3 regions of the Streptomyces sp. NBC_01244 genome follow, and region 2 is predicted to be linked to each of the others. Evidence: riboswitches for the same ligand, from Rfam matches in the RefSeq annotation. Region 2 holds a riboswitch; each other region holds the start of a gene.
What was found. A riboswitch is a leader RNA that binds a small molecule or an ion and turns the genes downstream of it on or off. The one in region 2 is predicted to bind cyclic di-AMP.
Positions count from the first base shown of each region.

Region 1: another riboswitch for cyclic di-AMP. It lies ahead of OG247_RS36105 (M23 family metallopeptidase); the one in region 2 lies ahead of OG247_RS17225 (transglycosylase family protein).
Region 3: another riboswitch for cyclic di-AMP. It lies ahead of OG247_RS31245 (M23 family metallopeptidase); the one in region 2 lies ahead of OG247_RS17225 (transglycosylase family protein).

Region 1 is NZ_CP108488.1:8,112,957-8,121,575, reverse strand. Features, by position in the region: gene OG247_RS36120 (MBL fold metallo-hydrolase) at 1-357, opposite strand, end outside; gene OG247_RS36115 (SGNH/GDSL hydrolase family protein) at 494-1,387, opposite strand; gene OG247_RS36110 (winged helix DNA-binding domain-containing protein) at 1,497-2,651, opposite strand; gene OG247_RS36105 (M23 family metallopeptidase) at 2,719-3,702, opposite strand; cyclic di-AMP (ydaO/yuaA leader) riboswitch at 3,705-3,901, opposite strand; gene OG247_RS36100 (tyrosine-protein phosphatase) at 4,247-5,068, shown strand; gene OG247_RS36095 (aspartate aminotransferase family protein) at 5,088-6,470, opposite strand; gene hpnH (adenosyl-hopene transferase HpnH) at 6,467-7,501, opposite strand; gene OG247_RS36085 (phosphorylase family protein) at 7,507-8,196, opposite strand; gene shc (squalene--hopene cyclase) at 8,196-8,619, opposite strand, start outside.
Region 2 is NZ_CP108488.1:3,883,242-3,889,471, reverse strand. Features, by position in the region: partial or broken gene OG247_RS17235 (cytochrome P450) at 1-109, shown strand, start outside; gene OG247_RS17230 (transglycosylase family protein) at 253-1,410, shown strand; cyclic di-AMP (ydaO/yuaA leader) riboswitch at 1,687-1,858, shown strand; gene OG247_RS17225 (transglycosylase family protein) at 1,861-2,556, shown strand; gene eno (phosphopyruvate hydratase) at 2,918-4,204, shown strand; gene OG247_RS17215 (FtsB family cell division protein) at 4,304-4,792, shown strand; gene OG247_RS17210 (DUF501 domain-containing protein) at 4,833-5,423, shown strand; gene OG247_RS17205 (Ppx/GppA phosphatase family protein) at 5,420-6,230, shown strand, end outside.
Region 3 is NZ_CP108488.1:6,953,973-6,962,591, forward strand. Features, by position in the region: gene OG247_RS31230 (DNA gyrase/topoisomerase IV subunit A) at 1-516, opposite strand, end outside; gene OG247_RS31235 (M16 family metallopeptidase) at 765-2,126, shown strand; gene OG247_RS31240 (M16 family metallopeptidase) at 2,147-3,514, shown strand; cyclic di-AMP (ydaO/yuaA leader) riboswitch at 3,754-3,913, shown strand; gene OG247_RS31245 (M23 family metallopeptidase) at 3,926-4,720, shown strand; gene OG247_RS31250 (GntR family transcriptional regulator) at 4,935-5,600, shown strand; gene OG247_RS31255 (HPr family phosphocarrier protein) at 5,896-6,177, opposite strand; gene OG247_RS31260 (bifunctional acetate--CoA ligase family protein/GNAT family N-acetyltransferase) at 6,362-8,619, shown strand, end outside.

The DNA of each region.
Region 1 (8,619 bases), 4.2 Mb from region 2:
CGGGTCGAAGAGGACCCGGCGCCCGTCGATTTCGGCGAGCACGCTCGAGTGGCCCATCCAGGTCAGCCGCAGGCCGCTGACCGCGGGCTTCGACAGCTCCGCGAGGGTCGTCGGGTAGACCGGGATGGGGGCGCCGGGGCTACGCCGGAGGCGCTGCTCCTTGTGGAAGTAGATCTTGGCGAACTCCGCCATGGACCCGGACGGTCTGGTCCGGGTCCCGGCCGGGTTCTGGAAGACTCCGTCGGCGAAGTTCGGCGAACGCCGGATCCGCTCCAGCCGGGCACCGGACGGGTCCGCGCCGAAGGCTTCGGGCCGCAGTGCACGCAGCCGTGGACGCAAGGGACGGGAGCCGGTCAAGGCGCCTCCAGTGTGGGGGGTGCGGGCGGGGCGTTCTCATGGTTACCACCATCCCAACGCGCGACACTCCCCAAGGATTCCGCTACCCGGCTCCGAACGCGCCCGGCCCCCCTCCCGGCCCGCCCCCGCACCCCTGCTACAGCGGCAGCAGGTCCGGCCGCTTCGCCTCCATGTGGTCCCCGGAGGACTCCCCGCGCAGCCGTCGGCCGATCCACGGCACCAGGTGCTCGCGCGCCCAGTGGATGTTGTCGCGGGTGGTGTCCACCGATCCGCGCGGGCGCATCGGCGGCCAGGGCTGGTCCGGGTCGGCCGGCGTGTCGAGGCCCAGCACCTGGGCGGCGCGCAGGGCCACCCGGGTGTGTCCCTCGGGCGAGAGGTGCAGCCGGTCGTCGTCCCAGGCCCGCCGGTCCTGTACGGATTTCAGCGACCAGAGGTCCAGTACGGGGCACTCGTACCGGTCGGCGATCGAGCGGACGTGCGCGCTGAACGTCGCGATCTTGCCCCGCATGTGCTTGAGGACCGGCACGTCCCGGGTGTCGAAGCCGGTGGTGATCACGACCAGGCCGACGGATCCGGCGAGGTCGCGCACGGCCGCCTCGTACCGTTCGGCCACGTCGTCCGGATCGCTGCCGGGCCGGATGATGTCGTTGCCGCCCGCGCAGAAGGTCACCAGGTCGGGTGCGAGCTCCTTGGCCCGGGGGACCTGCTCGGCCACGATCTGGTCCAGCAGCCGACCCCGTACGGCCAGGTTCGCGTAGCGGAACCCGCCGGAACCGGCGTACTCGCCGGAGTCACCCGACGCGCCGGAAGCTCCCGCCCCGCCGGGCGCCCCTGATTCTTCGTTTCGCTCCTCGCGCCGGTCGGCCAGGAGGACGGCCAGCCGGTCCGCCCAGCCGAGGTAGGTGCCCCCCGGTCCCGGGTCCCCCACGCCCTCGGTGAAACTGTCCCCGAGCGCCGCGTACGAGCCAATGGTCTTGGTCTTGGATGTCGTCGTCGCTGCCACGGGACCCCATACTTCACCGTGGATCATGACCTACGCGACCGTAGCCAGGGCCTTACGGACCGTGATCTTCACCACCCCCCGGGCGGGGAATAAGAAAGGTGGGACCGGGACCCCCCTCCGGTCCCGGCCCCACGGCTCAGACGAGCAACCGGGTTTCGGCGCTCGGTAGTTTGCTCCACCAGTGGCCGTACCGCCGGTAGACCTCCGGTTCGCGGTCGGCCAGGAGGGCCGTCAGCGCGCGGGCCTCGCCCGCGAGCGCCTCCCAGACCTCCTCCGGCAGGGGGTGGAAGGCGGTCGCCTCGATCCCGCCGCCGGGCCCGGCCGGGCGCCACACCCCGGCGACGTGCCCGTCGACCAGCAGGGTCGCCAGGGTGTCGCCGTTCATCCGCGCGACGAGCTTGCGGTACTGCGGCGGGACGATGCGGCTCCGGTCGAAGTACGCGAGCAGCACGCTGTCCCACATGGCCATCAGCCGGGGCGGCGCCGGCGTGTCCTGCGCCGGGCGCGGTGCGCCCTGGACGTCGAACAGCTCCTCGCCGTCCGGCCCCTCCAGCCGGTCGAGCCTCCCGGAGAGCTCCAGCACCTGCAGCGCCTGGCGGACCCTGGCCCGCTGGACCAGGGAGAACTGCGCCACGTCCGCCGCCGACGCCGGCCCGAACCCCTCCAGGTAGCGCAGGACCAGCGTCCGCAGGGATTCCTCCGACGCCTCCGGGTCCGCCGGTACCGTGCGCGGCCGGCGCGGGGGCGCGACGTAGGACGGCCGCTCCCCGAACGACCACGGCGCGGCGGTGGGCGCGTGCAGGAGCGGTGCGTACTGCCGCAGCCCCCACCACGCTCCGGGCCGCGGCGCCGCTCCCAGCCGGTGACCGAGCCAGTCCTCGCACTCCGCCGTCGTACGGGGCCGGTCGGCGAAGTCCAGCAGCTGCGGCACGAGGACGTCGGCGTCCGCGGCCGTCAGCCCGGAGTCCGTGAAACGGGTCCCGAGCCGGGCGGCCCGTACGGAGGGCTGCACGGCCTCCCGGAAGGCCGGGTAGTCCTCCGCGTGCACGGCGTGCAGGGTCAGCCGCATCAACGTCGACTTGACGACCGCGCGCCCCGTGAAGGCGGCGTCGAGGTCTGCCGGGTCGAAGCCGGCGAGCCGGTTCCACAGCGCGAGGTACGGCGAGGCGGCGTGCTGCGCCTGCAGGGCGACCACCCGGCGCACCGCGTCACCCACGTCCATCGCCTCGCGCCCCAGCAGCAACTGCCGTGCGAGCGTGGAGCGGTTGAGCTCCCCCGCGCTGACCTTCATGCCATGACCGTCCCGTCCCCTGTCCGAACGGGCAGCCTAACCGGCACCTCCGACAGCGCCTCGGATTTCAGATGCTGACGCCCTTCGACCGCAGGTAGGCCAGCGGGTCGATGTCCGAGCCGTACGAGGGACCGGTGCGGATCTCGAAGTGCAGGTGCGGGCCGGTCACGTTGCCCGTGGCACCGGAGAGGCCGAGGGTCTGCCCGGCGGTGACGCTCTGACCGGTGGAGACGGAGAGCTGGGAGAGGTGCGCGTACTGGCTGTAATTGCCGTCGTCGTGCCGGATGACGACCTCGTTGCCGTACGAGCCGCCCCAGCCGGCGGAGACCACGGTGCCGGCGCCGACCGCCTTGACGGTGGTGCCGGTGCTCGCGGTGAAGTCGACACCGGTGTGGTAGCCGCTGGACCACATGGAGCCGGCGGTCTTGTAGGCGGTGGACGGGCCGCCGCTGACCGGGGCGACGAAGCCGGTCGACGCGGAGCCGCCCTGCTGCTTGGCGGGCGCCTTGGCGGCGGGCACGGCCTCGTCGGAGGAATCCGACGAATCGACAGAAGCGGAGGAATCAGAGGAATCGGGGGAACTGGAAGAACCGGAGTAAGCGGACTTCTTGGCCGGCTTCGGCGCTTCGGCCGGCGCGGACTCGGCCGCCGCGGCCGGAGCCGAGCCCTTCGCGCCGAGCGTGAGCTCGAGGCCCGGGTGGATCAGCGACGGGTCGGTGCCGACGGCCTCGAGGTTGTCCGCGTAGAGCTGCTCCCAGCCACCGGCGAGGTGCTGACGCTCGGCGATCTTGGAGAGGTGGTCGCCCGGCACCACGGTGTAGACGGTGGGGGCGGCCTGCACGGCGGCGGGCGCGGCCGCGGCCCGGAAGGCCACGGTCTGCGGAGCCTGGACCGGAGCGGCGGCGGGCGCCGCGGCCGGGACACCCGCGGCCTGGGCGCCGGTGGCGCCGAGCAGCGGAAGCGCGAGGGCCGCGCCACCGGTGCCCGCGACGGCGAACCCACGGGATATCGAGCGGGACTTGGGACGGCGGTGCTTACCCGTTCCGGACATGGCGAATTCCTCTCCGACGCCTGCGAGGTGAGCTGTCGGGTTCGGACTGGAGATGTCCGGCGGTGTATGTGCCGGTGAACAGCACATGCACGGCTTCACCCCGAGCTGTCCCGTTGTAAAGATCCCGAAGGAGCTCCGGAACAGCGGCTTACCTGGTTCCCCCGCTCCTGCCGCGCGCGTGAATAGTCGGGTGCGGTTTCCGGACGGCGGCAGGATTAGGCGGTCCATCCGGATCGATCGCGAAGGTAATCGAGCCCGGCCGCACGGAACAAGTCCCGAATTCCCCGACGGATTCCCAGTGATGATGGACCGACGGAATTACGGTCACCCTGCGTCCATTCCCCTCCCCCAACAGCCGTCCGGACAGGGGAATTCGCCATTCGCGATCAGGCACTCACGGTCACCGTATGATCTGGCTCACGGGGACGTGTCCGATCTCGCCTCTCGCTATGGCAAGTTGGCCACAAGTGGCGTAATTCGGACACGAGCGACGGTGAGCGACGAAGAGCGACGACGACCGCACGGAAAACACGGAGGAGCCCCTGTGACCCAGCAGATACCCCAGAGCCCCCACACCGATCCGGCCGCGCCGGAAGCGGCACTGACCGGAGTGCGCAACTTCCGCGACGTGGGCGGCTTGCCGACCACGGAGGGCCGAAGGGTCAAGTCGGGACGACTCTTCCGAAGCGGACATCTGGCGCATGCCACCGAAAGCGACGCGGAATTCCTGGGGTCGCTCGGACTGCACACCGTCTTCGACTTCCGCAACGGCGCCGACCACGCGCTGGAGGGTGCGGACGTGGAGCTGCCCGGGGTGCTCAAAGTCAACATTCCGCTGTCGGATCCGGCCGACGGCAGCGAGTTCTGGAAGATGGTCCGCGACGGGGACCTGGCGCAGCTCCGCGAGATCCTGGGCGAGGGCAAGGCCGCCGCGCGGATGTCCCGTTCGTACCGGACGATGATCCGGACCCGTACCGCCGAGCACAGCCGGGTCGTGCACGCGCTCGCCGAGGACAGCGTCCCGGCGCTCATGCACTGCGCCGCCGGGAAGGACCGGGCCGGTCTGTCGATCGCCGTCACCCTGCTCGCGCTGGGCGTCGAGCGGGAGGCGATCCTCGCGGACTACCTGGAGTCGAACGCCCCGCACAACCGATACCGGGTCCGCCGGGGCAGCGACTCCCCCGAGGCCCGCGCCCCCGAGGTGATGGAGCTGCTCGCCCCGCTCTTCGACGCCCGCGCCCCGTATCTGACCACGGCCTTCGACACCATCGACGAGGAGTGGGGCGGGGTGGAGCGCTACCTCGCCGAGGGCCTCGGGCTCACGCCCGAGACCCTCGGCCGGCTCCGCGACCGGCTGCTGGACTGACGTCCGACGAGGTGGGCCGTCAGCGGTTCGCGACGGCCTGCCTCACCAGGGTCCGGCCGAAGTCCCACATCAGCGCGCCGCCGCCGTGGGCCTCGTCCATGACCGCGCGGAAGGCGCCGACGAACCGGTCGACGTCCGCCTCGTTCACGATCAGCGGCGGGATCAGCTTGATCACCTCCAGGTGGTCGCCGGAGACCTGCGTGAGGATCCGGTGCTTCTGCAGCAGCGGTACCACCACCATCTGCGCGAACAGGCCCTTGCGCGCCGCCTGCAGCATGCTCCAGCGGCTCCGCAGCCCCAGTGAGGACGGCCGGCCGAACTCGATGCCGATCATCAGCCCGCGTCCCCGTACCTCGTGGAGCAGTTCGTACTCGTCCACGAGCGCGGCGAGCCGCCCGCGCAGCAGGTCGCCCATGGCGCGGGCATTGGCCACCACCTGCTCGTCCTCCATGACGGACAGGACGGCGAGCCCGGCCGCCATCGCCTGCGCGTTGGAGCCGAAGCTGGCGGAGTGGACGAGCACCCGGTCCATGGAGGAATAGACCTTCTTGAAGATCCAGTCCTTGCCCAGGGTCGCGCCGACGGGCACGTAGCCGCCGGAGAGCGCCTTGGCCACACAGACCAGGTCCGGTTCGACTCCGGCCTCGTGCTGGTAGGCGTAGAAGTCGCCGGTCCGTCCGAGGCCGGTCTGCACCTCGTCCGCGATCAGCAGTGCTCCCCGCCGGTGCAGCAGCTCCTGCGCGGCGAGCAGGAACCCGGGCGGGGCGGCGAGCACCCCCTTGCCCTGGATCGGCTCCACCACGAAGGCCGCGACGTCGCCCTTCTTCAGCTCCCGCTCCAGCGCGGCCAGGTCCCCGAGGGCGACCTTGGTGTCCGGCAGCAGCGGCGCGAACCCGTCGCGGAAGCCGGCCTCGCCGTTGACCGAGAGCGAGCCCGTGGTGAGCCCGTGGAAGGCGTGGTCGCAGTAGAGGACCCTGGGGCGCCCGGTGGCGTACCGGGCGAACTTCAGGGCGGTCTCCACCGCCTCGGTGCCGCTGTTGCCGAAGAAGACCCGGTCCAGGTGCGGACTGTGGGAGAGCAGCTTCTCCGCCAGCAGCCCGGGCAGCGGCTGGCAGTCGAAGCGGGTCAGGTCGGCGAGCTGGGCATCCAGCACGTCGTGCAGGGCCTGTCTGACCACCGGATGGTGGCGGCCCAGGCCCATCACTCCGAAGCCGGCCAGCATGTCGAGGTAGTCGTTGCCCTCGGCATCCCAGAAGTGGGCCCCCTCGGCCCGCTCGTAGACCTTGTCGAAGCCGATGGTGTGCAGCATCCGGGGCAGCTGGTGGTTGAGGTGGCGGGCGTGCAGTTCGTACCGCTCGCCACCCCGCTCGGCCAGCAGGGCACCGAGATCGAAGCCGGTCATGCCGACTTGTCCCGGTTCCCGCCCCCCACGGTCTCGCGGACCGCCCGCAGCGACTCCTTCAGCGACCCCATGGTGGCCAGGACGGCCGTGGGCTCGTACCCGCAGTGCGCCATGCAGTTCGCGCAGCGCGGGTCCTTCCCGCGGCCGTACTTGCTCCAGTCGGTGTCCTCGATCAGTTCCCGGTACGTGGGCACGTACCCGTCGCTCATCAGATAGCAGGGGCGCTGCCATCCGAAGAGCGAGTAATTCGGAATGGCCCAGGCGGTGCAGGGGAAATCGGCTTTGCCTTCCAGGAAGTCCAGGAAGAGCGGGGAGTGGTTGAGCCGCCAGCGCCGCCGGTTACCGCCCGCGAAGGCCTTCTTGAAGAGTTCGCGGGTCTGTTCGACGCCGAGGAAGTGCTCCTGGTCGGGGGCCTTTTCGTAGGCGTAGGCCGGCGAGATCATCATCTCGTCCACCTGGAGATCGTCATTGAGGTAGTTCAGGACCTCGATGATGGTCTGCGGGGTGTCGGTGTTGAAGAAGGTCGAGTTGGTCGTCACCCGGAATCCGCGCTTCTTCGCCTCCTTGATGGCCGCGACCGCCTCGTCGAAGACGCCTTCCTTCGCCACCGACTCGTCGTGGCGCTCGCGCAGACCGTCGATGTGCACGGCGAAGGCGAAGTACGGGGAGGGTGTGAACTTCTCGATCTTCTTGCGGAGCAGCATCGCGTTGGTGCAGAGGAACACGTACTTCCGCTTCGCCACCAACTGGCGCACGATCTCGTCGATCTGCGGGTGCATCAAGGGCTCGCCGCCCGCGATGGACACCATCGGCGCGCCCGATTCCAGCACGGCGCCCACCGCCTGGGCCACGGGCATGCGCTGCTTGAGCACCCCGGCCGGGTGCTGGATCTTCCCGCACCCCTCGCAGGCCAGGTTGCAGGCGTAGAGCGGTTCCAGCTCGACGATCAGCGGGAACTTCTCACGCTTGCGGAGCTTCTGTTCGAGCAGGTACGTCCCGACCCTGATGGTCTGTCGCAGTGGCATGGCCATCTGGCTCACCTCCTGGGGAGCAGCAAAGAACGGTGCCATTCATAAAACGCGGGCAGTACGGCACGCAGTACGCGAAAGGCCGATATTCCCCCGCGAACGGTGCCGATACGGACGAGCTCATGCTCCGGAGCGTCCACGATCACCCGGACGGCCGCAACCGGACGGTCCCGGGCTCCCGGGGCACTCCCGCCCCGGGTCGCGGTCCACAGCGTGGCGGCCGATTCCATGTCGACCCCGATGGCGCCGCCGGCGCGCAGCTGTGCGCGCTCCTGGCCCCGGACGACGTGGTCGGATCCGGTCAGTGCACCGAGGTGTACGGTCCGGCCGGGTACGGCCCGGGCCAGCGCCTCGGCGAGCAGGGCGGTACCGGCGCAGGCGACCGTGCCGCGCGGGTCCCGGGTCTCCTCGGCGACGATCAGGTCGCCGGGGCTCATGCCGGGCAGCAGCCCGGCACAGAATCCGGTGGCGAGCACGGCGGCGCCGTGCAGCTCCGGCTCGGCCAGCTTCCGGCCCACGGCGCGCTCGGCCGCGCGCGGGCCCATGCCGGTGCGCAGGACCTCGTGGCGCTCGGGCGCGCCCCGCTCCCGGCCGCCGCGGTACGGGGCGCTGCGCAGGGCGGTCCGTTCGATGCGCAGCGCGCAGGCGATCAGCAGCGGCGGCGGGGCGGCCACGGCCGCGGCCGCGGGGCCGGTCATCAGGCCTCCCTGGGGGAGGGGGCCGCGTGCGGGAGGGCGGCGGGATCCGCGTACCGCCCGCCCGGGCCGAACGGTTCTCCGTACAGGTAGCGGCCGAGCGCGGTGAGCGGGAAGACCTGGCGGTACAGGTGGTAGTTGATGGAGAAGTCCCAGGGGAAGCCGGTACCGGTGAAGTACGGCTCGTCCCAGGTGCCGTCGGAGCGCTGGGTGGAGACGAGGTAGCCGATCCCCCGTTCCACGGACGGCGCGTCGCGCTCCCCGGCCGACAGCAGGGCCATCAGCGCCCACGCCGTCTGCGAGGCGGTCGAGGCGCCCTTCCCCGCCCAGGACGGGTCCTGGTAGGAGCGCTGGTCCTCGCCCCATCCCCCGTCCTCGTTCTGTACGGATTCCAGCCAGTGCACGGCCCGCCGGATCGCGGGGTGC
Region 2 (6,230 bases):
ACTTGCCGTGGACCCCCCGGAGCTGCGCTGGCGCGGCGGGCTCATCATGCGGGGGCTGCGGACGCTTCCGGTCCGCTTCACCGCCGAATCAAAAGCCCAAAACATCTGAAACCGGGCTGACCGGAAGTCAGTTGGCTGTCGAAACTTGTGACTGGCGTTCGAAGGCCGCTAGGTTCTGCCGTTACCCCGCCGTTATGCGAAAGGTGCAGCCTCATGCGTTCCGGGAACGGCCGCCACAGACGCCCCCGACAAGTGCCCGCACTTGTCGTCACCGCCGGAGTCACCGGCACCGCACTCGCCCTGCCCCTGCTCGCCGCCACCGGCGCGAGCGCCGCGGAGACCTCCACATGGGACAAGGTCGCCGAGTGCGAGAGCGGCGGTACATGGAGCGCCAACTTCGGCGGTGGCGCGTACGGCGGGCTGCAGTTCAGCCAGGAGCAGTGGAAGAGCGCCGGCGGACTGGACTTCGCCGAGCGCGCCGACCTCGCCAGCCGCTCCCAGCAGATCGCCGTGGCCGAACGGGTCCTGGCTTCCCAGGGCCCCCAGGCGTGGCCGCTGTGCGGGGTGCAGGCCGGTCTGACGCAGGACGCGCCCGCCGCCGAGGTGGACCCGGGCCTGCCCGGCGGTTCCGGATCCGTCGCCCCGGCTCCGTCCCGCCCGGACGCCTCCGTGCCCCACACCGGCTCGGGCGGGCAGTCCACGGACTTCGGGGCCCCGACGCAGAAGGGCCCGACCCCGTCGGCCTCGGTGCTGCCCGACTATCCGATCGGTGTGCCGGGCGAACTGCCCGTCATGCCGCTGCCGGAGCCGGAGACGCCGCCTCCCGGCCTCCCGGGCGCCCCGACGGCTCCGACGAGCCCCGCGGACCCGACCGCCCCCGTGGGCCCCACCACTCCGGTGAGCCCCACCACTCCGGTGGACCCCACTACTCCGGTGGACCCCACCACTCCCGCACCGCCGTCCGTGGATCCGACGCTGCCGGTGGGCCCGACGCTGCCGGTCGACCCGACGGCTCCGGTGACTCCGTCCGACCCGGCGAACCCGGCGAACCCGGCGAACCCGGGAAATCCGGCGAACCCGACCCTTCCGGCCAACCCGGTTGATCCCACGGCCCCGACGACTCCGGCCGCACCCGGTGAGTCCGCCTCCCCGACCGCTCCGGCGGCCTCCGGTGCGAGCGAGGGCGGCGGCAAGCACCGCGGCCCGGCCGCCGTCGAGACGCCCGCGGCGCCTGACGCCGCGTCGGACCCCACGTACACGGTCAAGGAAGGCGACAGCCTGATCGAGATCGCGGACGCCAACGGGGTGAAGGGCGGCTGGAAGGGTCTCTATGAGGCCAACGAGCAGGTCATCGGCGGCGATGCGGACCTGATCAAGCCCGGTCAGAACCTGGATCTAACGCATCAATAAGGACACTTGAAGCGCCCGGAACCAGCTGATTGTCCGTTTTCTGTAAGTGAGACATGTGTCTCTTCAGGTCAACTGGCGTGTCCGGCCCGGAGGGTTCCGCAAACCCCGCCCTCACCTGCGCAAACACCCTTCCGGGGAGCGCAAGTAGGCACCGTTTCCCCCCGATGTCGCTCGTTGAACATCGGGGGGAGACCTGTCTACCTTCTGAATCGCTCGCCACCGCGGGCTCCTTCGACCGCATCGCCGAATCCTGCCGGCGGACGGAGGGAACACTCGTCGCGTAAAGCGCCGAAGGCAGGAGCGGGGGAACCAAGGTAGGCGCCGGTAGCGGCCGTTGAGAGACGGTCACATCGCCGGCTAGGGGTTAAGCCAAGCGCTAGGTCGCTCGGCCGGGCACTCACTCGCCCGAACCCGACAGCTCACCTCGTAGGCGTCGGTGAGGAGAACTCCATGCTGCTTTCGGGCAAGGGCAAGCACCGTCGCGGTTCCAAGGCCGTCCGCATCGTCACGCTCGCCGGCGTCGCCGGTGTCGCCGTGGCCGCGCCGCTGATGGCCGCGGGCACCGCCTCGGCCGCGACCGCTTCCGAGTGGGACCGCGTCGCCTCGTGCGAGTCCGGCGGCAACTGGTCCATCAACACGGGCAACGGCTACTACGGCGGCCTGCAGTTCTCGTCCTCCACGTGGGCCGCGTACGGCGGCAAGGCGTACGCCGCGCAGGCCAACCAGGCCTCCAAGTCGCAGCAGATAGCCATCGCCGAGAAGGTCCTCAAGGGCCAGGGCAAGGGCGCCTGGCCGTCCTGTGGCGTGGGCCTGTCGAACTCCTCCTACACCGGTGGCTCGGCCAAGACCCCCGCCAAGCCGAAGACGCAGCCGAAGCCCGCGCCGAAGCAGGAGCAGAAGGCCGCGCCGAAGCAGGAGACCAAGCGCGTCGAGGCTCCGACCACCCGCTCCGAGCGTCCGGCCGCGAAGACCGAGGCCCCCAAGACGGGCAACGGCTCCTACGCGGTCAAGTCCGGCGACACGCTGGGTGCGATCGCCGACGCGAACAACGTGTCCGGTGGCTGGGAGAAGCTCTTCGAGCTCAACAAGGACATCGTCACGGACGCCGACCTGATCTTCCCGGGTCAGAAGCTCAAGCTCAGCTGAAGCAGGAGCTGAAGCAGGAGCTGAAGCCGAAGCTGAACCTGAACCTCGGCTGAAACCTGTGAGAACGGTCGTGTCCGCTTTCGCGACACGCAGTAGTTCCACCGCGTAATTCCACCGCCCGGCGCGCAACCCCCTTCGCGCCGGGCGGTGCTGTGTGCGGATGTCCCCGGCCTGACGGGGCCTCCGGAAGGGCGATGATCAAGGGTCCTATGTCCTGTAAGAGGGGCATTCAGGCCCTTTTTCGTCCCAGCCCCCGGGCGGTCGGCTGGCCGAGTGCCCAGAGGCGGTTAGGCTCTAAGCGGCAAGGCCATCCCACGGCCTGACATGCCACCGCACACCCAGCGTCACATCCCAGAAGGAGATGCTCGTGCCGTCCATCGACGTCGTCGTAGCCCGGGAAATCCTGGACTCCCGAGGCAATCCCACGGTCGAGGTCGAGGTGGGCCTCGACGATGGCAGCACCGGCCGTGCTGCAGTCCCGTCCGGCGCCTCCACCGGAGCGTTCGAAGCCGTAGAGCTCCGTGACGGTGACCCCAACCGCTACATGGGCAAGGGCGTAGAGAAGGCCGTCCTCGCCGTCATCGAGCAGCTCGGCCCGGAGCTCGTCGGCTACGACGCCACCGAGCAGCGCCTGATCGACCAGGCGATGATCGACCTGGACGCCACCGAGAACAAGGGCTCCCTCGGCGCCAACGCCATCCTCGGCGTCTCCCTCGCCGTCGCGCACGCCGCGTCCGAGGCCTCGGACCTGCCGCTCTTCCGCTACCTGGGCGGTCCGAACGCGCACCTGCTGCCCGTTCCGATGATGAACATCCTGAACGGTGGGTCGCACGCCGACTCCAACGTCGACATCCAGGAGTTCATGATCGCCCCGATCGGCGCGGAGTCCTTCTCCGAGGCCCTTCGCTGGGGTGCCGAGGTCTACCACACCCTCAAGAAGGTCCTGCACACCAAGGGCCTCTCCACCGGTCTGGGCGACGAGGGCGGCTTCGCGCCGAACCTGGAGTCGAACCGCGCCGCGCTCGACCTCATCGTCGAGGCCATCAAGCAGGCCGGCTACGTCCCGGGCACCCAGATCGCGCTCGCGCTCGACGTCGCCGCGTCCGAGTTCTACAAGGACGGCAACTACGAGTTCGAGGGCAAGTCCCGCTCGGCCGCCGAGATGACCGACTACTACGCCGAGCTCGTCGAGGCGTACCCGCTCGTCTCCATCGAGGACCCGCTGTTCGAGGACGACTGGGCGGGCTGGAAGACCCTCACCGACCGCCTGGGCTCCAAGGTCCAGATCGTCGGCGACGACCTCTTCGTCACCAACCCCGAGCGTCTCGCCCGCGGCATCGAAGAGGGCTCGGCGAACGCCCTGCTCGTCAAGGTGAACCAGATCGGTTCGCTGACCGAGACCCTGGACGCCGTCGAGATGGCCCAGCGCAACGGTTTCAAGTGCATGATGTCGCACCGCTCCGGTGAGACCGAGGACGTCACCATCGCCGACCTCGCGGTCGCCGTGAACTGCGGCCAGATCAAGACCGGCGCCCCGGCCCGCTCGGACCGTGTCGCCAAGTACAACCAGCTCCTGCGCATCGAGGAGATCCTCGACGACGCGGCCGTGTACGCGGGTCGCAGCGCGTTCCCGCGCTTCAAGGGCTGATCAGTCCTTTAGGGCGCAAGCCTCCCTACGTCCCCGCACTCGGTCCCGTACCGTGTGCGGGGACGTAGTGCGTCGTGTGCATATAGGGGAGGCGGATCAATGGCCGGGAACCGGGACCGGTTCGCCACGTTCTCGACCGCGACCAGGCTCAAGCAGCTCGGTGAGCGGACCGCGGCGCACGTGTACCGCTCTCAGTCCCGCCGGCAGGTCCGCCGCAGCCGGCTCACCGGCCGGGCCGCCCTGCTCGTGCTGGTCCTCTGTACCCTGGTCGTCGCCCTCGCGTATCCGATGCGCCAGTACGTGTCCCAGCGCTCGGAGATCGCGAAGCAGCAGAAGGACGCCGTCTCCGCGCGGGACCGGCTGGAACGGCTGCGCGACGAGAAGGCCCGCTGGCAGGACAACGCGTACGCCGAGCAGCAGGCGCGCAAGCACCTGCACTTCGTCCGGCCGGGGGAGATCAGCTACATCATGACCGACCCCGGTGCCGGCGGCGCCGAGCAGCGCCGCGGCGGACAGACCGCCACCGACCGGCCCTGGTACTCCAACGTCTGGGACGGCGTCGACAAGGCCGACCGCCCGGGCGACTGAGTCCCACCCATCCACGAGAACGAAAAGACTTCCTCCAGGCATGCAGACGCCCCCGCCCCAGACCGACCGGACCGAGCCGACCGCCGCCGACATCGAGGCGTTCGAACAGCAGCTCGGCCGCCCCCCGCGCGGGCTGCGCGCCATCGCGCACCGCTGCCCCTGCGGGCAGCCGGACGTGGTGGAGACCGCCCCGCGGCTCCCCGACGGCACCCCCTTCCCGACGCTGTACTACCTGACCTGCCCGCGGGCCGCCGGTGCGATCGGCACGCTGGAGGCCAACGGCGTGATGAAGGAGATGCAGGCCCGCCTCGCCGTGGACCCGGAGCTGGCCGCCGCCTACCGGGCCGCCCACGAGGACTACATCACCCGCCGCGACGCCATCGAGGTGCTCCAGGGCTTCCCGAGCGCCGGCGGCATGCCGGACCGGGTCAAGTGCCTGCACGTGCTGGTCGGCCACTCCCTGGCCGCGGGCCCGGGCGTGAACCCGTTCGGCGACGAGGCCCTGGCGATGCTGCCCGAGTGGTGGGCCAAGGGCGCCTGCGTCACCCCGTGCGGCGAGAAGAAGGCCGAAGAGAAGAAGGCCGAAGAGAAGAAGGCCGACGAGAACGCGGCGGCGGAGGCGGGCGCGTGACCCGGGTCGCGGCCGTCGACTGCGGTACGAACTCCATCCGGCTCCTCGTCGCGGACCTCGACCGCGCCACAGGCGAGCTGATCGAGCTGGACCGCCGGATGATCGTCGTCCGGCTCGGCCAGGGCGTCGACAAGACGGGCCGACTGGCCCCGGAGGCCCTGGAGCGCACCTTCGCGGCCTGCCGCGAGTACGCGGCGGTCATCAAGGAGCTCGGCGCCGAGCGGATCCGCTTCGTGGCGACCTCGGCCTCGCGGGACGCGGAGAACCGCGACGAGTTCGTCCGGGGCGTCCTGGACATCCTGGGCGTGGAGCCCGAGGTGATCAGCGGCGACCAGGAGGCCGAGTTCTCCTTCACCGGCGCCACCGGTGAGCTGACCGGCCACACGGACGTGGAGCGCCCCTTCCTGGTGGTGGACATCGGCGGCGGTTCCACGGAGTTCGTGGTCGGCACCGGGCACGTCCGGGCGGCCCGCTCCGTCGACGTGGGCTGTGTCCGGATGACCGAGCGCCACCTGACGGTGGACGGGGTCGTCACGGACCCGCCGACCGGGGAACAGGTGTCCGCGATACGGGCCGACATCGAGGCGGCGCTGGACCTGGCCGGCGAGAGCGTCCCGCTGGCCGAGGCGCGCACCCTGGTGGGGCTGGCCGGTTCGGTGACCACGGTCGCCGCGATCGCGCTGGGCCTGGAGGCGTACGACTCGGCGCGGATCCACCACTCCCGGATCCCGTACGAGACGGTCCGCGAGGTCAGCGAGCGGATGCTGACGCTGACGCACGCCGAGCGCGCGGCCATCCCGGTGATGC
Region 3 (8,619 bases), 3.1 Mb from region 2:
CGCCGGCAGGACGACCGGTTCGCGCTCCTGGCCGTCGTAGTTCGCGGCGAAGTCGACGGTGTCCTCGTCGATCCCGTCCGTCATCAGCGAGGCGGCGTCGGCCATCTTCGACTCGGTGTACCGCATCGCGGCCGGGGGGTCGTCGTTGCCGAGCGAGCCGAAGTTGCCGTGGCCGTCGACCAGCGGGAGCCGCATGGAGAAGGGCTGCGCCATGCGCACGAGGGCGTCGTAGATCGACGCGTCGCCGTGCGGGTGCAGCTTGCCCATGACCTCGCCGACGACACGGGCGCACTTCACGTACCCCCGGTCGGGGCGCAGGCCCATCTCGTTCATCTGGTAGACGATGCGCCGGTGCACCGGCTTCATGCCGTCGCGGGCGTCGGGCAGGGCGCGGGAGTAGATCACCGAGTACGCGTACTCGAGGAAGGAGCCCTGCATTTCGTCGACGACGTCGATGTCGAGGATCTTCTCCTCGAAATCCTCCGGCGGCGGGGTCTTCGTGCTGCGGCGGGCCATCGCTGCGCGGCTCCTTAACCAAGAATCGGGATGAGCTGAGCTCTCACGGGGTGGGGGTGGGACGGGGCTGGGACGGTCGGGCGGGCGGTTTCGGACAGGGGTGACGCGGACCATTGTGGCCCGAGGCACCGACAACGCCGACTCCGACCCAGGACTGGGCCGGGAACTTCTCCGCGCCCCGACGCGCTTGCATACAGTGGCAGGTCTGACAGGAATCTTTGCATCGCGATCGAAGGGACCACATGCCCATGGGTCACACGGCCACAGCTCACGCAGGCTCCGGCGGCCTCACAGCGACCGAGCACCGGCTGGCCAACGGCCTGCGCGTGGTGCTGTCCGAGGACCACCTGACCCCGGTCGCCGCGGTCTGCCTCTGGTACGACGTCGGCTCGCGCCACGAAGTCAAGGGACGTACGGGCCTGGCTCACCTCTTCGAGCACCTGATGTTCCAGGGCTCGCAGAACGTCTCCGGCAACGGCCACTTCGAACTGGTCCAGGGAGCCGGCGGCTCCCTCAACGGGACCACCAGCTTCGAGCGGACCAACTACTTCGAGACGATGCCGACCCACCAGCTGGAGCTCGCGCTGTGGCTGGAGGCCGACCGGATGGGCTCGCTGCTGGCCGCCCTGGACGACGAGTCCATGGAGAACCAGCGGGACGTCGTCAAGAACGAGCGCCGCCAGCGGTACGACAACGTCCCGTACGGCACGGCCTTCGAGAAGCTGACGGCCCTGGCCTACCCGGAGGGCCACCCGTACCACCACACCCCGATCGGTTCCATGGCCGATCTGGACGCCGCGTCCCTGGAGGACGCGCGCACGTTCTTCCGTACGTACTACGCGCCCAACAACGCGGTGCTCTCGGTCGTCGGCGACATCGACCCCGAGAAGACGCTCGCCTGGGTCGAGAAGTACTTCGGCACCATCCCCGGCCACGACGGCAAGCAGCCGCCGCGCGACGGCTCGCTGCCCGAGATCATGGGGGAGCAGCTGCGCGAGGAGGTCGTCGAGGAGGTCCCGGCCCGCGCGCTGATGGCGGCCTACCGGCTCCCGCACGACGGCACCCGCGAATGCGACGCCGCCGACGTGGCGCTGACCGTCCTGGGCAGCGGCGAGTCCTCCCGGCTCCACAACCGCCTGGTGCGCCGCGACCAGAGCGCCGTAGCGGCCGGTTTCGGCATGCTGCGCCTCGCCGGGGCGCCCTCGCTGGGCTGGCTGGACGTCAAGACCTCCAGCGGGGTCGAGGTACCCGCCATCGAGGCGGCCGTCGACGAGGAGCTCGCGCGGTTCGCCGCCGAGGGCCCGACGGCCGAGGAGATGGAGCGCGCGCAGGCCCAGCTGGAGCGCGAGTGGCTGGACCGGCTGAGCACGGTGGCGGGCCGCGCCGACGAACTGTGCCGCTTCGCGGTGCTGTTCGGCGACCCACAGCTCGCCCTGACCGCCGTCCAGCGCGTCCTCGACATCACCGCCGAGGAGGTGCAGGCCGTGGCCGCGGCCCGACTGCGCCCCGACAACCGCGCGGTGCTCGTCTACGAGCCGATCGCGGCGGAAGACACCGACGAGACCGAAGAGACCGACGCGAGCGACGAGAACGAGGGGGCGGAGCAGTGAGCGACACCGCAGCCGTCACGATGACCTTCCACCCGCGCCCCGAGGCCGGCGAGCCGCAGCCGTGGGCCTTCCCGGCCCCCGAGCGCGGGGTACTGGCCAACGGCCTGACCCTGCTGCGCTGCCACCGCCCGGGCCAGCAGGTGGTCGCGGTCGAGATCAACCTCGCCGCCCCGCTCGACGCGGAGCCCGAGGGCCTCGACGGCGTGGCCACGATCATGGTCCGTGCCCTGTCCGAGGGCACCGACAAGCGCTCCGCCGAGGAGTTCGCCGCCGAGCTGGAGCGCTGCGGCGCCACCCTCGACGCGCACGCCGACCACCCCGGCCTGCGGGTCTCCCTGGAGGTCCCGGCCTCCCGCCTGCACAAGGCGCTGGGCCTGGTCGCCGAGGCGCTGCGCGCACCGGCCTTCGCCGACGCCGAGGTCGACCGGCTGGTGCGCAACCGGCTCGACGAGATCCCGCACGAGAGCGCCAACCCGCAGCGCCGCGCCGCCAAGCAGCTCTCGAAGGAGCTCTTCCCGGCCTCCCTGCGGATGTCCCGCCCGCGCCAGGGCACCGAGGAGACGGTCGCCCGCATCGACTCCGCGGCCGTACGCGCCTTCTACGAGGCCCACGTGCGCCCCGCGACCGCCACCGCGGTGGTCGTCGGCGATCTGACCGGAATCGACCTGGACGCCGTCCTGGCCGACACCCTGGGCGCGTGGACCGGTGACACCACCGCCCCGCGCCCGGTCCCGCCGATCACCGCCGACGACACGGGCCGCGTGGTCATCGTGGACCGGCCCGGCGCGGTCCAGACGCAGTTGCTGATCGGCCGCATCGGCGCCGACCGGCACGACCGGGTCTGGGCGCCCCAGGTGCTCGGCACGTACTGCCTGGGCGGCACCCTCACCTCCCGGCTGGACAAGGTGCTGCGCGAGGAGAAGGGGTACACGTACGGCGTGCGCGCCTTCGGCCAGGTGCTGCGCTCCACCGCCGACGGCAAGGGCGCCTCGATGCTGGCCATCAGCGGCTCGGTGGACACCCCGAACACCGGCCCGGCCCTGGACGACCTCTGGACGGTGCTGCGCACCCTCGCGGCGGGCGGCCTGACCGACGCCGAACGGGACGTGGCCGTGCAGAACTTGGTGGGCGTGGCCCCGCTGAAGTTCGAGACGGCGGCCTCCGTCGCGGGCACGCTCGCCGACCAGGTCGAGCAGGAGCTGCCGGACGACTACCAGGCGCAGTTGTACGCGCGGCTCGCCGAAACCGGGACCGTGGAGGCCACTTCGGCGGTCGTCAGCGCCTTCCCGGTGGACCGGCTGGTCACCGTGCTGGTCGGTGACGCCTCGCAGATCGCGGAGCCGGTGCGGGCCCTGGGGATCGGCGAAGTGACCGTGGTCACCAACTGACCGTCCGTTGACTGCCGGCGGGGCGCCAACTGACCGGCCGTACAAGGGTTTCGGGCAAGGGGCCCTGGTGGATTGCCCACCAGGGCCCCTTTCGTCTGCATTGTCCCTTTAGTGGTGTGGTTGCTTGTATGTGGTGTGGCGTACGCAACAAAAGGGCGTGTCTGTTTGGTGATTGGCTGATGATCCGCCTAGCGTCGGCCGTGCTGTTCGTCAGTTGTAACCGCCGCGTCCGCGGCACCGGACAGCGATCGCCGAGTCCCCGTCAGGCGCGAGCCTGGGGAGCCGGGGACCCACTTGTGTCCCTGGGGTGAATCGGACCGCCTCGCAAGAGGGGGCCCGTAGGAGACCTTCCTGCTCCGAACCCGTCAGCTAACCCGGTAGGCGAGAGGGAAGGAAAGGATCAGCCCCTTCATGGCGTTTGGCAGTAGTGCCGCCGGCAAGCACCGTGGTCCGAGCCGTATGAGCCGCAGGACCGCCGGCTACGCCGGCATAGCCGCCCTCGCCGCCACTGGCGTCGTCGGCTCCCTGGCCGGTCCCGCGTTCGCCGCGGACCAGTCCCCCTCCGTCGAGGACACCGGCGCCCTCAACACCATCGTGGTGGCCGACGAGCTCGCCGGTGACGTCGAGGCCCAGGCCCAGTCCCAGCAGCGCGCGGCCGATGCCGCCGCCGCCAAGGCGCAGGCGGAGGCCGACGCCCGGCAGCGGGCCGCCGAGGCCAAGGCGAAGGCCGAAGCGCAGGCCAAGGCCGAGCGCGAGGCCGCCGAGCGCGCCGCCCGCGAAGAGGAGCGCAAGCGCCTCAACACCTTCGTGTCGCCGCTCGACAACACCTACGTCAGCACCCAGTACCACGCGGGTGGCGGCATGTGGTCCTCCGGCAGCCACACCGGCATCGACTTCCGCGCCGCCTCCGGCACCGAGGTGCACGCCGTGGGCCTCGGCACCGTGGTCGAGGCGGGCTACGGCGGCGCGTACGGCAACAACGTCGTCATCAAGCACGCCGACGGCACGTACACCCAGTACGGCCACATGTCCTCGCTGAGCGTCTCCGTCGGCCAGCAGGTCACCCCGGGCCAGAAGATCGGCCTGTCGGGCTCCACCGGCAACTCCAGCGGCCCGCACCTGCACTTCGAGGCCCGCACCGGCGCCGACTACGGTTCGGACATCAACCCGGTCACGTACCTGCGCTCGCACGGCGTCACCGTCTGACCCGCTCGCCCCACCGCACGTCTTCCGCGAAGGCCCCGGCTCTCTTCGAGCCGGGGCCTTCGCGCATCTCGCCGTGGCCTTCTCGTCGTGGGCTTCGCGCTCCGCGTTCCGCGTTCTGTGAATGTTTCGTATTTCCGGCCGCCCTCGGAAATTATCGTGTGTTGCAATAGAGTCGCAACGCGCACAGTCATACGAAAAAGGCGGAGGTCCGGTCTTGCGTATTCCCGCGCACACGGTATGCACAGCGATCCGCGACGACATCGTCTCCGGGGTGTTCGGGCCCGGCGGCCGGCTGACCGAGGAGGTGCTGGCCCGCCGGTACGGAGTCTCGCGCGTTCCGGTGCGCGAGGCGCTGCGCACGCTGGAGTCCGAGGGGTTCGTGACCACCAGGCGGCACGCGGGCGCCTGCGTGGCCGAGCCGACCGAACAGGAGGCGGCCGACCTCCTGGAGCTGCGGATGCTCCTGGAGCCCCTCGCGGCCGCCCGGGCGGCCAGGCGGCGCAGCGAGGCCCACCTCAAGGTGCTGCGCGGCCTGGTCAGGCTGGGCCAGGAGCGGGCCAGGAGGGGGCAGGGGGAGGATCTGCGCTCCCTGGGCGGCTGGTTCCACGAGACGCTCTCCCAGGCCTCGGGCAGCCCCGGGCTGATCGCGCTGCTCACCCAGATGCGCCACAAGGTGGCGTGGATGTACGTGGTGGAGGCCCCGGTGCGGCCCGTGGAGTCCTGGGCGGAGCACGGCGCGATCGTGGACGCGGTGGCCCGGGGTGACGCCGAGCGGGCCCGGGCGCTGACCGCGGTGCACGTGGACCGGGCGGCGGGGGCGCACCGGCTGCGCGTGAGGACTTTGCAACCTGCCGTAAACACGGCAAGCGTTCCGCATTAACAAAGCCCGTATACAAAGGTGGGATATCCGGGCGGGTAATTGATGCCCGGTGCCTCGCGCTTTGTTCCGCCGCCGGAACCGGTGTGCCGAAATAGCGGTCTGACGGAATAGCGGTGTGTGTACTTCCGTATTTCCGCCCGGGCCGGCGAACCGGCGGGCCGGCCGGATTCTCGATTCCCGCGCGAAACGCAGCGAAGCCGTTGCCCCCGACCCTGACGGTCGGGGGCAACGGCTTCGCCGTGCAAGTCCTGCAAGTCCTGCAAGTCTGCGAGTCCTGCGGGTCGAACCCGAAGGGTCAGACGGTCTCGGGAAGCTCCTCGAGCCCCTCGGCGACCAGCTTCGCGAGGCGGTCGAGCGCGGCCTCGGCGCCGTCGGCCTCGGACGAGAGGACGATTTCCTCGCCGCCCTGGGCGCCCAGGCCCAGAACCGCCAGCATGGAGGCGGCGTTGACGGGGTCGCCGCCGGCCTTCGCGATGGTCACCGGGACGCCGGAAGCGGTCGTCGCGCGGACGAAGATCGAGGCGGGACGAGCGTGCAGGCCCTCGGCCCAGCCGACGTTGACGCGGCGCTCTGCCATGGTGATGCCCTTCAGGTTCTTACGGTTGTCTAGACCAGTCTCTCACGGCGTCCGGAATGGTCGAACCGACCTTCGGCCCGAGTTTCCCGCCATTCGACCTACCCCAGCTTGCCCTGGTTCCAGTCAGCTTGCCCGGTGCGCCGCGCCCGGGCCACTCGAACCGTTCGAGCCTTAAGGTGACCCCATGACGACCGAGTCCGACCCCTCGTACCCGGACCACTGGGAAGCCGACGTGGTCCTTCGCGACGGCGGAACGGCCCGGATCCGGCCCATCACCACCGAGGATGCGGGCCGGCTGGTCAGCTTCTACGAGCAGGTCTCGGACGAGTCCAAGTACTACCGGTTCTTCGCCCCCTACCCCCGGCTCTCCGACCGCGACGTGCACCGTTTCACGCACCACGACTACGTGGACCGTGTCGGCCTCGCCGCGATGATCGGCGGCGAGTTCATCGCCACCGTCCGCTACGACCGGATCGGCGCCGACGGCCGCTCGGCCACCGGACCCTCCGACGAGGCCGAGGTCGCCTTCCTCGTGCAGGACGCCCACCAGGGCCGCGGAGTCGCCTCCGCCCTGCTCGAACACATCGGCGCGGTGGCCCGCGAACGCGGGATCCGCCGCTTCGCGGCCGAGGTGCTGCCCGCCAACGGCAAGATGATCAAGGTGTTCACCGACGCCGGCTACCAGCAGAAGCGCAGCTTCGAGGACGGCTCCGTCCACCTCACCCTCGACCTCGAACCGACCGCCGAGTCCCTCGCCGTCCAGCGCGCCCGCGAACAGCGCGCCGAGGCCCGCTCCGTGCAGCGGCTGCTGGCCCCCGGCTCGGTGGCGGTGATCGGAGTCAGCCGCTCCCTCGCGGGCGTGGGCGCGGCGGCCCTGCGCAACCTGCGCGACAGCGGCTTCCACGGCCACCTCTACGCCGTCAACGAGGCCGTCACCCGCGATCTGCTCGACGGCGTACGGGCCTACCCCACGCTCGGCGCCGTCGGCGCCCCGGTCGACCTCGCCGTCATCGCGGTCCCGGCGGACCGGGTCCCGGACGCGGTCGCCGCCTGCGGCGAACACGGGGTGCAGGGACTGGTCGTCCTGTCCGCCGGGTACGGGGAGAGCGGGGCCGAGGGCCTGGCCCGCCAGCGCGAACTGGTGCGGCAAGTGCGCTCGTACGGGATGCGCCTGATCGGACCGAACGCCTTCGGGGTGATCAACACGGCCCCCGAGGTGGAGCTGAACGCCTCCCTGGCCCCCGCTCCGGCCCCCGCGCGGGGAAGGGTCGGCCTCTTCACCCAGTCCGGGGCGATCGGGATCGCGCTGCTCTCCGGGCTGCTGCGGCGCGGGGAGGGGCTGTCCTCCTTCATCTCCGCCGGGAACCGGGCCGACGTCTCCGGCAACGACATCCTGCAGTACTGGTACGACGACGAGGCCACCGACGTCGCCCTCATGTACCTGGAGACCCTGGGCAACCCGAGGAAGTTCACCCGGCTCGCCCGGCGCACCGCGGCCGTCAAGCCGGTGGTCGTCGCCAAGGGGGGCCGGTACACCCCCGCCGGACACGTGGTCCCCGGCACGCGGCTGCCCGAGGCGACGGTCTCGGAGCTGCTGCGACAGGCCGGCGTCATCCGGGTCGACACGGTCACCGAGCTGGTGGACGTCGGCCTGCTGCTGGCCTCGCAGCCCGTACCGGCCGGGCCGCGGGTGGCCATCCTCGGCAACTCCGAATCGCTCGGGGTCCTCACCTACGACGCCTGCCTGACGGAGGGGCTGCGGCCGCTGGCGCCGCTCGACCTGACCACGGCCGCCTCGCCGGAGGACTTCCGCACGGCCGTCTCCGCGGCGCTGGCCTCGCCGGACACCGACGCCGTCGTCGTCACCGCGATCCCGTGGGTGAGCGAGCACGCGCTCGCCGACGATCTGGCCGAAGCCCTGCGTGCGGCCGCCGCCGGGCATCCGGGCAAGCCCGTCGCCGTAGTCCACGTGGAGCTGGGCGCCCTGGCGGAGGCCCTCTCGGCGGCCACGGCACCGGCCACGGCGCCGGACGCCGCGACGGCCCTCGCGGACGCGCCGCCCGCCACGCTGCCGACAACCGCGACGGCCCTCGCGGCCCTGGCCTCCGGGGCCGCCCCGGACCCGGACCCGGACCCGGCCTCCGGGGCCGCGGCCGCCGCCGTGCCCGTCCCCGCCGCCCCCGCCACTACCCCCGCCATTACCTCCGCCACCGAGCCGGAGCCGGCCTCCGGCGCCGCGGGGAGCGCGGCCGCGCCCGCTCCCGGAACCGCCCGGATCCCCAGCTATCCCGCCGCCGAGCGGGCCGTCAAGGCCGTCGCCGAAGCCGTCCGCTACGGGCAGTGGCGCCGGGGCATCGCCGAGGTCGGGCAGGTGCCCGAGTTCGAGGACATCGACGAGGGCGGAGCCGCCGGGCAGCTCGCCCGCCTGCTGGCCGGCGTAGG